Regions from separate parts of the Shinella sp. G-2 genome, predicted to be linked through region 2. Evidence: riboswitches for the same ligand, from Rfam matches in the RefSeq annotation. Region 2 holds a riboswitch; each other region holds the start of a gene.
What was found. A riboswitch is a leader RNA that binds a small molecule or an ion and turns the genes downstream of it on or off. The one in region 2 is predicted to bind cobalamin.

Region 1 (4,569 bases), on a different contig from region 2:
GAAACGGTGAAGACGTAGGGGTCGACGCCGCGATCGGCGGAGAAGATGCGCTGGAAGGTCGAGGCTTCCTTGCCCGTCGTCAGCGAGGGCGTGACGCGCGGCTGGAGGATGGAATAGCCGGCGGTAATCTTGCCCGTCGCCTCGTCGATGACGGGGCGGTTGATCGGGTGGTGCATCTTGCCGACGAGCTTCGTCACGGCATCGCGCATCAGGCGCGTGTCGGAGTCCAGCGTCATGACGTACTTGACGTCCGACGGCACGATGTTGGCGCCCGGCAGGAAGGTGGTGTCGCCGTCGCCGCGCAGGAGAAGGTTCAGCTCGTGCAGCTTGCCGCGCTTGCGCTCCCAACCCATCCAGGCCCCTTCGGAGGGGTTGTAGAGGCGGCGGCGATGCAGGAAGTAGAAGCGCGTGCGTCCGTCATAGGCGTAGCGGGCGGAGAGCGTCGCGATCTCGCGCTTGGCGTATTCCAGCACGTCGAGATCGGCGGGGGATTCCTCCGCCTGGCTGTCGGCCCAGTCGCTGAGCAGGGCGAAATAGATCTCGCCGCGCGGATTGGCGAGGTAGTGGACTTCGAGATTGCGCACCAGCTCGTCGACATGGTCGCGCTTGGAGATGAGACAGGGCACGACGAGCAGCGTGCGTGCGTCCTCGGGAATGCCGTCCTTGAACTCGTAGCCGACGAGGCGCGAGGGCGTGACGAAGAAGGTGACGAGCGTGTTGAAGAGGCCCGTCGCGCCTTCCGAGGCTGGTAGGGCGAAGAGCACCAGCATGATCAGCCAGGCGCCGTTCGGAATGTCGAGCTGATCGAGGAAGTAATAGACCGCGATCATCGCCAGCAGCGTGAGGATGATGTTGGGGCCGGCGACGGCCAACCAGTCGAGCTTGCGCGTCAGGCGCACCACGCGCTGGACGGCGGTCGGGCGGTAGCCGATGCGTTTTTCCAGCAGCTTGCGTTTCTTGCCGACGAGGAAGGCGGCGACATTGGCCTCGTAGTCCGGATCCTCCGCATTCGCTGCGGCGTCTTCCGCCGTCATGGCGAGCGCGGTTTCCGTGACCTCCAGCTCGGTCTTGCCGGAGCGGCGGGCGAAGCGCTCGATGGAGTTGCGGTACTTGTTGCGCGAGCCGAAATCGAGGTCGCTATAGTCGGAGCCCTGGCGCAGCGCCTCGTCGAGGCGGCTGACACTCTCGAACCAGACCGGCCATTCCGTATCGTCCACCGAGCGCAGGCTCTTGATGAGCGAGCTCATGGTGACGTTGCCGGAGGACAGGCGGTTGTTCTCCGCCACGATCAGCTCCTCGAGGTCGCTGCCGCGGCTCTCGATCTTGCGCTCCAGCCACTGGATCACCGCGCCGGAGGCCTGCAGGCCGTCGCGCAGGCGGTAGAGTAGCTGGATGACGAAGGTATTGTCCTCGACGAAGCTCTCCATCGAACGCAGATGCGCGATGCACTTCTCCGGGTCGTTGAGGCGCACCAGCTCGTCGGCCACTTCATTGGCCTTGAAGCGCATCTTGCGCGAGCGCTCGACGCGGCTGGAAATGCGGCGGAGGTTTTCGAGCAGCACGAAGCGGATGAAGGACGGCAGCGCCCAGAGTTCGCCGATCTTCAGGGCGTCCTGCTTCTGAAAGCCCTGCACGAAGGCGGTCAGGCTTTCGACGGAGACGCCGCTATGGGTGTGCGCGACATAGATCCAGGCGAGCGCCAGCGTGCGGGGGATCGGCTGGCCTTCGATGTCGATCGTCGGAAGCTGGCGGAAGAAGCGGCGGGGAAAGTCGCGGCGGACTTCCTGGATCGCCTCTTCGATGACGTAGTAATTGTCGAGCAGCCACTCGGCCGCGGGCGTGATCTGGGCGCCGGCTTCCACGTCCTTGGCGGTCGCCTGGTAGACACGGAAGATCTCCTTCTCGTTTTCCTTGTGCCGCGGCCGGAACTCGAAGGGCTGATAGCCCGGCAGGGTCGCCGTCCTGTCGCGCGCGAGCGCTTCGCCGCAGTCGGCCAGCTCCTCCAGCGTCAGATAGGTGGCGCGGATCGAGTCGTTATAGTCGATCTGCTTGGCATCGGCGTCGCGCGGAGCTTGCGGCGTATTGTGAAGGGGCATGTTTCTGATTCTGGATCCGGCCTTGTTGAACCATTCGGCGATGGCCTTTGCGCCGGAGGGTTTTCCGCGGGCAGGCTTCATCTCGGTGCCGCGATCAGCCATGACACCGGGCTGCACCCAACGGGTGCCTCACGGGGGGAACTGGCTCAAGCGACACGCTGATTGGCATCCTGGCCGCGTGGTGCATGAAAACGGCATTTTTTAGCCGTAAGGACAGAGACTTGCAACCTGTCAACAGGGCGAGATGGCGCAGCATGGACCCTCATCTGCGGTTTTGGTGAATCGCCAGCCCCTCCCAGAAGGCGAGCCCGCGCAGGATGCGGGCCGAGCCGTAATGCCGGGCGAACGGAAAAGTTCCCGCGGCTGTGAACGGAGGGTGCGCGCCATTGACTTGGCCTGCCCGCCACGCCAGTGTTGCCGCCGTCAGGGTCTTCCGAGTCGTTTGCGGCTCGGAGGCTAAGAGGGAAGCCGGTGCGATGCTCCAAAAGAGCGGCAAGGCCGGCGCTGCCCCCGCAACTGTGAACGGCGAGCTGCTGTCGCTCCATGCCACTGGTGTTTTCACCGGGAAGGCGAGACAGCGGCGACGACCCGAAGCCAGGAGACCTGCCCTGACAGTTCGTAACGTCCATGGGCGGGGTGTCCCAATGGTGTACGTCTGCTTCCGCCGCGGGCGGAATTCCAGCAGCGTGCGTCCGGCCATCCCCCAATTACCGATTGGGGAAGACATGTTTGCATTCACCGAAACCAAGCCATCGGGCACCGGCAAGCCGGAATCCGTCTTCATCTCCTGGCTGCTCTGGCAACCGCGCGGCGCCGACCTTGCCGTCGAGGCGCTGAAGGAAGTGCGCAAGCTGGCGCGCTATGAGGGGGGTGATCCCGATGTCGCCCGCCTCAAGGCGTTGTTCGCCTCGCTTGCCGGGGCGGATGGGCGCCTGCACTAGATACTTCGCATAAAGACATGTTGACATAAAGATATCTTTATGTGACTCCGATGCAAGTCATCTTGCATCGGAGGGTTTCCCATGGCCGTTTCTCATCTGGACACCCTGTTCGGCCCCGAACAGCCGGGACGGGACGGTCGCGACATCCGCGCCGCGCTCGAAGCCGCTGCCCGCGAACGCATTCTCGTGCTCGACGGCGCCATGGGCACGGAAATTCAGACACTGAAGCTGGTGGAAGAGGATTTCCGCGGGGCGCGCTTCGGCGATTGCGCCTGCCACCAGCAAGGCAACAACGATCTCCTGACGCTGACGCAGCCCGGCGCCATCGAGGATATCCACTATCGTTATGCCCTTGCCGGCGCTGATATCCTCGAGACCAACACCTTCTCCTCCACAACCATCGCCCAGGCCGACTACGGCATGGAGGACATGGTCTATGAGCTGAACCGCGACGGCGCGCGCCTGGCCCGCCGCGCGGGCCTGCGGGCGCAGGAGAAGGACGGTCGTCGCCGCTTCGTCGCCGGCGCGCTCGGTCCGACCAACCGCACCGCCTCCATCTCGCCCGACGTCAACAATCCCGGCTACCGCGCCGTCACCTTCGACGATCTGACGCGCGCCTATGGCGATCAGGTGCGCGGGCTCATCGACGGCGGCGCCGACATCATCCTGATCGAGACGATCTTCGACACGCTGAACGCCAAGGCTGCGATCTTCGCGACGCGCGCGGTCTTCGAGGAAAAGGGCATCGACCTGCCCATCATGATCTCGGGCACGATCACCGACCTTTCCGGCCGCACGCTTTCCGGCCAGACGCCGGAAGCGTTCTGGAATTCGGTGCGGCACGCCGACCCCGTCTCCATCGGGCTCAACTGCGCGCTCGGGGCAAACGCCATGCGCGCGCACCTCGCCGAGATTTCGGCCGTCGCTGGCACCTTCGTCTGCGCTTATCCGAATGCCGGTCTGCCGAACGCCTTCGGCAAATACGACGAGACGCCCGAGGAAATGGCCGCGCAGATCGAGGGCTTCATGCGCGACGGCCTCGTCAACATCGTCGGCGGCTGCTGCGGCTCGACGCCGGACCATATCCGCGCCATCGCTAAGGCCGCCGCACGCCACAGGCCGCGCGAGATCCCCGACATTCCGCGCCATATGCGCCTGTCCGGCCTTGAACCCTTCACGCTGACCGATGCCATTCCCTTCGTGAATGTCGGCGAACGCACCAACGTCACGGGCTCGGCGAAATTCCGCAAGCTGATCACCGCCGGCGACTATGCCGCCGCGCTCGACGTCGCGCGTGACCAGGTGGCGAACGGTGCGCAGGTCATCGACATCAACATGGACGAGGGCCTCATCGATTCCGGCAAGGCGATGGTGGAATATCTCAACCTCATCACTGCCGAGCCCGACATCGCCCGCGTTCCCGTCATGATCGACTCGTCCAAGTGGGAGGTGATCGAGGCCGGCCTGAAGTGTGTGCAGGGCAAGCCGCTCGTCAACTCGATCTCGCTGAAGGAAGGCGAGGAAGCCTTCCT
Region 2 (4,569 bases):
ATGTCGTGCAGGCCGATGACGACGAGGCGGGTGCCGCGCGTTTCGCCGGCCGCCCAGGCGCGCTCGAAATAGTGATCGATGCGGGTGCCGACGGCCTGGATGAGCAGGCGCAGCGGCTTGCCGGGCACGTCGGCGAAACCCTTCAGGCGCAGCACGTCATGCGCGGCGATGACGCCCTTCAGGCGCTCGATGAAGGCGGCCGGATCGGCGACGGCAGGCAGTTCGACGACGAAGCTGTCGAACTCGTCGTGATCGTGCTCTTCGCCGTTTTCATGCTCCAGTTCGTGATGCGACTTGCGGTTGGCGATGTCGTCCTCGGTGCCGACGCCGAGGCCGAGCAGCACGGCGGCGGCGACTTCGCCGTTCTTCGCCTCGATCATCGACGGCTTGCGGGCGATGCGGGAAGCAACCTCGTCGCGCACGGTCTGAAGGCCGGCGGCGTCGATAAGGTCGGTCTTGTTGAGAACGATGAGGTCGGCGGCGGTGAGCTGGTCCTCGAACAGTTCCTCCAGGGGGCTTTGATGGTCGAGGTTCTCGTCCTCGACGCGCAGCGCGTCCACCTTGTCATGGTCGTCGGCAAAGCGGCCGGCGGCGACGGCGGCGCTGTCCACCACGGTGATGACGCCATCGACCGTCACCTGCGTCTTGATTTCCGGCCAGTTGAAGGCGGCGACGAGCGGCTGCGGCAGGGCAAGGCCGGAGGTCTCGATGACGATATGGTCCGGACGGTTCTCCCGCTCCAGGAGTTTCGACATGGTCGGAATGAAATCGTCGGCGACGGTGCAGCAGATGCAGCCGTTGGTGAGCTCGATGATATCGTCCTCGCTGCAGGCTTCCGCGCCGCAGCCCTTCAGCACGTCGCCATCGACGCCGAGGTCGCCGAATTCGTTGATGATGAGCGCGATGCGCTTGCCGCCGGCGTTCTGCAGCAGGTTGCGGATCATCGTCGTCTTGCCCGCACCGAGGAAGCCGGTGATGACGGTGGCGGGGATTTTCTGTTGCAGCATGGCTCAACCCTTCATTTTCAGCGGCAGTCCGGCCGCGATAAAATAGACTTCCGGTACGAGGGCCGCCACCTTCTGGTGCAGCCGCCCGGCATGGTCGCGAAATTCGCGCGCCATGCGATTTTCCGGCACGATGCCGAGGCCGACCTCGTTCGACACGAAGACCAGACGGCCGGGGGCGTCCTTGATGGCCCGCAAGAGACCCTCGAATTCCCGCGCGATGTCGCGCTCCTCCAGCATCAGGTTCGTGACCCAGAGCGTCAGGCAATCGATCAGGACCGCGCGGTCCTCGCGTGCCACATCGGCGATGCGTTCGGCCAGCGCAAGCGGTTCCTCGTGCGTTTCCCAGCCTTTTCCGCGATCCTCCCGGTGTTTGGCGATGCGCTGTCGCATCTCCTCGTCCCAGGCCCGGCCGGTGGCGATGTAATGACGCGAAAGGCCGGTCTCGGCGACCAGCCCCTCGGCGAAAGCGGATTTTCCGGAACGCGCACCGCCCAGAACCAGGACGGCTCCGGGCGATGTCGTGATCATATCAGGCAGCCTTGGCGATCTTCTCGTTGGCAAAACCCAGCGAAAGGCCGAGCACGATCCAGAAGAACAGCGTCGTGGCAAGCGCGGCGACGGCAAATTCCGCGCCGAGAACGGCAGGAACGTTGCTGGAAATGTCGCTCGGCTGCGGCGCACCATAGACCTGGGGCGCGGCAATCAGCACGATGCCGGCGATCTTGGCGACGATATTCGGCTTGAGGACCAGGAGATAGAGGCCCCCGGCCGACAGGGCGACGGTCGCGACCCACCAGATCTGGCGCTGGGTGAGATCGGCGGCCGGGAAGCCCGGCAGTTCCGGCGGCAGGCCGATGGCCGGCAGCATATGTACGGCAAGCCAGCCCGCAGCGCCCCACAGCGCCCCGTTCGCAACCGTGATCGGATGGCCCGAAACGAGGCTGAAACCGGCGAGCAGCAGCGCGAAGCCGGCGCCCGTCACGAGATTGGCCATGAGCGTGCCGGAGAAGCGGCTCATGCCGAACATGATGCCACCCTCTTCGTGATTCTCGCCCTCATGGGCATAGGCCACGGAAACCGGCGACAGATAGGCGGCGACGTTAAGGATGGCGGCGCCGAGCGAGGAATGCTCCTGCGTCTGCGCGGCGTCGTCGGTCGCGGGCGTGGTGCCCTCGCCTGCCGGCGCGGCTTCGCCTTCGAACTCTTCGGCGTGCAGAATCAACGGCACGACTCGGGCCTCCTGGGCGGCTGTCATGAGCACGCCGGAGAACAGCCCGGCCACCAGGGCGGCCAGGAGATAACGAACGATCATGTCAGGAGCTCCTTAGTGGCAGGGGAAGCCGTAGGAGTGACGCGTATCGTGTGCCGTGTCGTGCAGGACGGCCGAATTCGCAAGACCAGCGCCGAACACGAGGAAGGCGCCGATGAGGAGAGCGAAAACGCCGGCGACGAGACGATCGTTGGCGGAAAGGGTAACAGAAGACGTAGCGGAAACAGCCATGACAACCTCCGTGCAGGCAGTGGGGAAACCTCCCCAGGTCGGGCGATATGCCCTCATCGGTTGGCAGGTCTCCTGGCTCGCAGCGTCCGGTGCTCGGCACCTGCGGGTCGCCCTCGCCTTCCCGGGCCGCGGCATTGCGAAAGGTGGACGATTCGTAGATCGAGAGGCGTCCGGCCTTGGTTTATCGCAATGCCACCCAGTGGCTTTTCCGGCCGGTTGTCAGCCTGCGGGTTGCGGCACGATTGCCTCCTCCCAAGCCTTCCTCCTGCCGGATGGGCGTCCCTCGCTACTCTACAGTCGCGGGGTCGGCCGTGATTGCAGCGCCCTAATTGGGTCCACCGCGTCACATTCCCATTTACTCCCCAGTCCGTTTCCGGACCAAGGAACCATCCAATACTAGGGATGATTATGCTTCTGCCCCCGACAAGTCAATCGACCGGCAGCGCCATCACCTGTGCTGAAACCGTCGTCCAGCCGTCGCAATCGCAATGACCCGGCTCAATAGCCGGGAATGATCACCACACCGCCCTGGCCGTTGTAATAGTTCTCGTCGCGATAGTACGGGCCGTCGTAATAGCCGTCGACGGGACCCTCAAGCACGTCGTAGTCACGCTCGTAGCGGCGCTGGCGATGCTGACGGGCCTCGGCATATTGCGCGGCATCCCGCAACGCGCGGTATTGCTGGCGCGAGAGATAGCCGTCGGCGCGGTACCCGGACGATCCCTGCCAGGCGGCGATCGCCGAGCGGGTGCGCGGGCCGAAGACGCCGTCCGCGCCATAGGTGTTGAAGCCGAGCATGCTCAGCCAGCGCTGCGCCTCGGCCCGCATGACGCGGCCGAGATAGGCTTCGCGCGGATCGACGACCGGCTCTTCGGCAGTCTTGCGTTCGGTTTCGGCCGTGGCCGGCGTTTCCGCTTCCGCTTCAGCATCGGTTTCCTGCTTCGGCTTGGCGACGGTGGCAAGGGCGGCGAGACGTGTGCGGGCCTCCTTGACGTACCGGCCGTTCGGATACTGGGCGATATAGGCGCGGTAGGCCTTCTCCGAGCCGGCGAGCACCGCCTTCTGGAAGGTCTCTTCCTCCTGCTTGTCCACGACGGTCCCGTCGACGGCAAGGCCGCGATTGTCCTTCACCGTGCCCTGGGCCTCGCCCGACGCGGTGACGGCTTCGCCGGCCTGCTTCTTGGCGGCTTCAGCCTCTTGCGCACGCTTCTCCGCTTCCTTGGCCAGACGGGCGGCTTCCGAGGCCTTCGCCTCGGCATCCGCCGCAGCCTTGGCGGCCTCGGCCTTCAGCCGCTCGACTTCCGCAGCCTTTTCCTCGGCGAGCTTGCGGGCCGCGGCGGCTTCCTCTTCTATCCGCGCCTTCTCGGCAGCAGCGGCCTTCTCCGCCTCGATACGCTTGGCTTCAGCTTCGCGGCGGGCAAGCGCCTCCTGCTCGGCGCGCGCCTTCTCGGCGGCGGCCGCTTCCTCGGCCTTCTTGCGGTCGGTCTCCGCCTTCAGGCGGGCGGCTTCCTCCGCCTTGGCCTTTTCGGCGGCGGCATCGGCTTCAGCCTTCAGGCGCGCCGCCTCGGCGGCCTGCTTCTTGTCCGCCTCCGCTTTGAGGCGAGCCGCTTCCTCGGCCTTCGCCTTTTCCGCCGCAGCGGCTTCGGCCCTGGCCTTTTCCGCGGCGGCCGCCTCGGCTTTCGCCTTTTCTTCCGCCGCCGCCTTTTCCGCAGCAAGCTTGCGCGCGGCAGCCTCTTCCTCGGCCTTCTTCGCATCCGCTTCGGCCTTCAGCCGCGCGGCTTCCGCCGCGGCCTTGGCCTTTTCCGCTTCGGCGGCCTTCTGCGCCTCTTCGGCCTTTTTCGCCTCGGCGGCCTTTCGCGCCTCCTCCGCCTTCCTGGCTTCCGCCGCGGCCTTCGCCTCTTCCTCGGCTTTTTTCGTCTCGGCGGCTGCCGCTTCTTCCGCCTTGGCCTTGGCGGCCGCGTCATCCGTGGAGGCCGTCGCCGATTTCGTCTTGCCGGCGGCTTGCAGTTCGGCGATGCGCAGGCGCGCCATCGAGGCGAAGGTGCCGTTGGGATATTGCTT
Region 3 (4,569 bases), on a different contig from region 2:
CGTCGACGTCGCCTCCAAGGAAACCGCCGCCTCGCGCGACTGCTTCCTTCTGGCCGGCGAACCGCAGTCGCTGCCCGGCTTCATGGGCGTGAACTTCCTGAAGATCGACGCCAAGCGGGCGCTGACCGCCTGCGCGCAGGCCGTCAACGAGAACCCGTCCGACGGCATGCTCGTCAACCTGCTCGGCCGCGCGCATGACGCCGACCGCAACTATGTCGAGGCGCGCCGGAACTACGAAAAGGCCATCGAGCTCGGCAACATGTACGCGCTCACCAACCTTGCCTGGTTCTCGGTCTACGGCACGGACGGTCCGGTGGACGTCGCCAAGGGTCTCTCGATGTTCGAGAAGGCCTCGATCGCCGGCAATTCCTATGCCCAGGCCTCGCTCGGCTGGCTCTACCGCGAAGGCTATGGCGGCACGCGCCAGGACTATGCCGAAGCGGTGAAGTGGTACCAGCAGTCGGCCAACCAGGGCTATGCCAATGCCATGGCGACCATGGGCTGGTTCTACCGCGAAGGCCTCGGCGTCTCGCAGGACTATGTCCAGTCGCTGACCTGGTATCGCAAGGCCGCCGATGCGGGCGATGCCAACGCCATGTCCTCGCTCGGCTGGGCCTACCAGAACGGTCTCGGCACGGCGCAGGACTATGCCGAAGCCAAGGTCTGGTACGAGAAGGCCGCCAATATCGGCGATTCCTACTCGATGGCCTCGCTTGCCTGGCTCTACGACGTCGGCAACGGCGTGAAGCAGGACTATGTGGAAGCCCGCTACTGGTATGAAAAGGCTGCCAATGCCGGCAGCGCCTATGCCATGGGCAACCTCTCGCGCCTCTACGACCAGGGCCTCGGCACGCCGGCCGACGCGAAGGAAGCCGTCCGCTGGGCGGCCGCCAGCATCGAAAGCGGCGATGCCAACAAGCTGAAGGAGCTGAAGGAGACCCCCGGCAACTTCACCGTCGCCTTCCGTCAGGAAATGCAGAACCTGCTGCGCGAGCGCGGCTATTACAGCGGCTCGTCGGACGGTGAATTCGGCCCGGCAACGCTGGCTGCCATCGACAAGCTCGCAGGCGGGCGCAACGACAGCGCGTCGCTGACGAACTCCAACGGCACGACGACCACCACCTCGAGCGACCAGTCGACGACGGCGCTCAGCGGTTCGGACACCGACCAGTGCTACGAACTTGCCGGCGAACCGAACCTGCGTCCGGGCTTCCTCGGCAAGCTCTTCGCGCAGATCGACTATGGCCGCGCCATCCCGGCCTGCGAAGCGGCGCTCAATGCGAGCCCGTCGGACAACTCGATCCGCAACATGCTGGGCCGTGCCCATGACGCCGCGCGCAACTACAAGCAGGCGCGCGAGCACTACCAGAAGGCCGCGGACGAGGGGAACCTCTACGCCCTGACCAACCTTGCCTGGTACTCGATCTACGGTACCGACGGCGCGGTCGACATGGCCAAGGGCACTCGCATGTTCGAGCAGGCCTCGAATGCCGGAAACCCCTATGCCCAGGCGTCCCTCGGCTGGCTCTACCGCGAAGGCTATAACGGCACGCGCAAGGACTATGACGAGGCCATCAAGTGGTACCGCAAGGCGGCCGAACAGGGCTATGCCAATGCACAGGCCACCATGGGCTGGTTCACCCGCGAAGGCCTCGGCACGCCGCAGGACTACGCCGCCTCGCTCGACTGGTACAAGAAGGGCGCGGAAGGCGGCGACATCAACGCCATGTCGTCGGTCGGCTACGCCTACCAGTCCGGCCTCGGCGTTCCCGTCGACTTCGTTGAAGCCCGCACCTGGTACGAAAAGGCCGCGGCGCAGAACGACTATTACTCGATGGCCTCGCTCGGCTGGCTCTACGACGTCGGCAACGGCGTGAAGCAGGACTATGTCGAAGCGCTGAACTGGTACGAGAAGGCGGCCAATGGCGGCAACACCTACGCCATGGGCAATCTCTCGCGCCTCTACGACCAGGGCCTCGGCACGCGCGCCAACGCCAAGGAAGCCGCCCGCTGGGCCGCTGCCAGCATCGAAGGCGGCGACCAGGGCAAGCTGCAGGAACTCAAGGGCTCGCCGGCGAACTTCACGCCGCAGTTCCGCAAGGAGTTCCAGCAGATCCTGAAGTCGCGCGGCTACTATGACGGCCCCGTCGACGGCGACTTCGGCACCGCGACCCAGAACGCCATCGACCGCCTCGCCGCCCGGACCTGATCCGGACGCAGGGCGCCTCGAAAAACAAAGCCGCTGGAAACACCCGTTTCCAGCGGCTTTCGTTTGGGCGGTTCTGCGAGGAGGGGAAGAAGCGCGGTGCGGGGAGGCTCAGGGCCCGGGCGGCATTCGCAAGATGCCGGTCCCGGTCTGGCGGGGGAACGTCGCTTTCTCAAGGGATATAAAGATTCCTTTATGTCTATTGACGGCGGCCTCTTCGCGGGTCATGGTGCCGCCATCGTGGTTCTGCGGATTTTACGATCCGGAGCTAAGAGGGAATACGGTGATGGCGCCCTGTGCGCCCATGCCGGAGCTGCCCCCGCAACTGTAGGCGGAGAGCCCTGTCCAACATGTCACTGAGGAAGACGCCTCGGGAAGACGGACAGCGGTGATGACCCGCAAGCCAGGAGACCTGCCGCGATAGATAACGTCCACGGGCGGGGTGTCCGGTGTGCCGCTTTGCGCCCGGAATCCCGCATCCGCGCGCCGATGCGTCAGCCAATGCCTTGCCCACAACCTTCGGGGTAAGGAAATGACCATCAAGACTGCAAATCTCGGCTTCCCAAGGATAGGAAGACACCGCGAACTGAAATTCGCGCTTGAATCCTACTGGTCGGGCAAGTCCGACCGCGGCGTACTGCTTGAAACCGCTGCCAGGCTTCGTGCCGGCGCCTGGCTGGAACAGAAGGCCAGGGGGATCGGCGTCATCCCGTCGAATGACTTCTCCCTCTACGATCATGTGCTCGACACGGCCGTCATGGTGGGGGCCATCCCGCCGGTCTATGGCTGGCGCGCAGGCGCGGTCGATCTCGACGTCTATTTCGCCATGGCGCGTGGATCGAACGGTGGCCATGCCGCCTGCGGCCATGCCCATCAGGGCGACGGCGTGCCGGCGCTCGAAATGACCAAATGGTTCGATACGAACTATCACTATCTCGTGCCCGAGTTCGAGAAGGAGCAGAGCTTCGAATTGACCAAGAACACGCCTCTGGAAGCCTTTCTGGAGGCGCGGGCGCTCGGGGTGGAGACGCGTCCGGTTCTGCTCGGCCCCGTGACGTTCCTGAAGCTCGGCAAATCGCGCGACGGCTCGAGCTCGCTGCGACTGCTGGAACGGCTGCTGCCGGTCTATGCGAGGATCCTCGCCGAGCTGTCGAATGCGGGCGCGCAATGGGTTCAAATCGACGAGCCCTGCCTGGTTCTGGACCTGACCGGCGAGGAGCGGCAGGCGCTCGTCCGTACCTATGCCGCGTTCGCTACCCTCATCCCCGATCTCAGGATCATGCTGGCAAGCTATTTCGGCGCCCTCGGCGACAATCTCGACACGGCCCTTGCATTGCCGGTTGCCGGGCTTCACGTCGATCTCGTGCGCGCGCCGGAACAGGCGGGCGACGTGATTGCCAGGGTCGCGCCCGGCCAGACGCTCTCGCTGGGGCTGATCGACGGTCGCAATATCTGGCGGAGCAATCTTGCGAAGGTGAAGGAGACGATCGCCGCGGCCGTCGCGGGCAGGGCGCGCGACACCCTCCAGATCGCACCGTCCTGCTCGCTTCTTCACGTGCCGGTCGACGTGGCGCTGGAGACCGCGCTCGACGACGAGCTCAAGTCCTGGCTGTCGTTCGCCGTCCAGAAACTCGATGAACTCGCGCTGCTTTCCGCAGCGCTGGAGGACGATGAAGGGGCCGGTCTTCCCGCACTGGAGGCGAACGCCGTGGCGGCGCAGGCTCGGCTGACGTCGGTCCGGGTCCACGATCCGATCGTTGCGGGCCGCCTTGCCGAATTCGAAGGCAAGGTGCCGGCGCGGGCTTCGACCTTCCGGCACAGGCAGGATGCGCAGCGCCGGCGCTTCGACCTGCCGTTGTTTCCGACGACCACGATCGGCTCCTTCCCGCAGACCGCCGAGGTCCGCAAGGCGCGGTCCATGCATGACAGGGGCGAGTTGAGCTATATCGACTACAAGGCGTTCCTGGAGCGCGAGACCGTGGCGGTCGTGCGCTGGCAGGAGGAGATCGGGCTCGACGTTCTCGTGCATGGCGAGTTCGAGCGCAACGACATGGTGCAGTATTTCGGCGAGCAGCTTTCAGGCTTCGCCTTCACCCGGCATGCCTGGGTGCAGAGCTACGGCTCGCGCTACGTCCGGCCGCCCATCATCTACGGCGACGTCGCACGCCCGAACCCGATGACGATCGGCTGGTGGGACTATGCGCAGTCGCTGACGCAAAGGCCGATGAAGGGCATGCTCACCGGCCCCGTCACGATCCTGAACTGGTCCTTCGTGCGCGACGACCTGCCGCGCGAGACGGTGTGCCGCCAGATCGCGCTGGCGATCCGCGACGAAGTGCTCGACCTGGAGCGCGCGGGCGCCG

Region 1: linked by a shared signal. The riboswitch ahead of V8U06_RS15420 (hypothetical protein) and the one ahead of V8U06_RS02640 (CbtB domain-containing protein) in region 2 are both predicted to bind cobalamin.
Region 3: linked by a shared signal. The riboswitch ahead of metE (5-methyltetrahydropteroyltriglutamate--homocysteine S-methyltransferase) and the one ahead of V8U06_RS02640 (CbtB domain-containing protein) in region 2 are both predicted to bind cobalamin.

The regions. Positions count from the first base shown of each region.
Region 1 covers NZ_JBBEYH010000008.1:130,754-135,322, reverse strand. The annotation lists gene V8U06_RS15425 (GH36-type glycosyl hydrolase domain-containing protein) at 1-2,096, opposite strand, end outside; cobalamin riboswitch at 2,506-2,721, shown strand; gene V8U06_RS15420 (hypothetical protein) at 2,822-3,037, shown strand; gene metH (methionine synthase) at 3,119-4,569, shown strand, end outside.
Region 2 covers NZ_JBBEYH010000001.1:520,071-524,639, reverse strand. The annotation lists gene cobW (cobalamin biosynthesis protein CobW) at 1-1,007, opposite strand, end outside; gene cobU (bifunctional adenosylcobinamide kinase/adenosylcobinamide-phosphate guanylyltransferase) at 1,011-1,535, opposite strand; gene V8U06_RS02645 (CbtA family protein) at 1,537-2,319, opposite strand; gene V8U06_RS02640 (CbtB domain-containing protein) at 2,332-2,508, opposite strand; cobalamin riboswitch at 2,554-2,914, opposite strand; gene V8U06_RS02635 (peptidoglycan-binding domain-containing protein) at 3,007-4,569, opposite strand, start outside.
Region 3 covers NZ_JBBEYH010000002.1:504,259-508,827, reverse strand. The annotation lists gene V8U06_RS06425 (caspase family protein) at 1-2,209, shown strand, start outside; cobalamin riboswitch at 2,431-2,640, shown strand; gene metE (5-methyltetrahydropteroyltriglutamate--homocysteine S-methyltransferase) at 2,739-4,569, shown strand, end outside.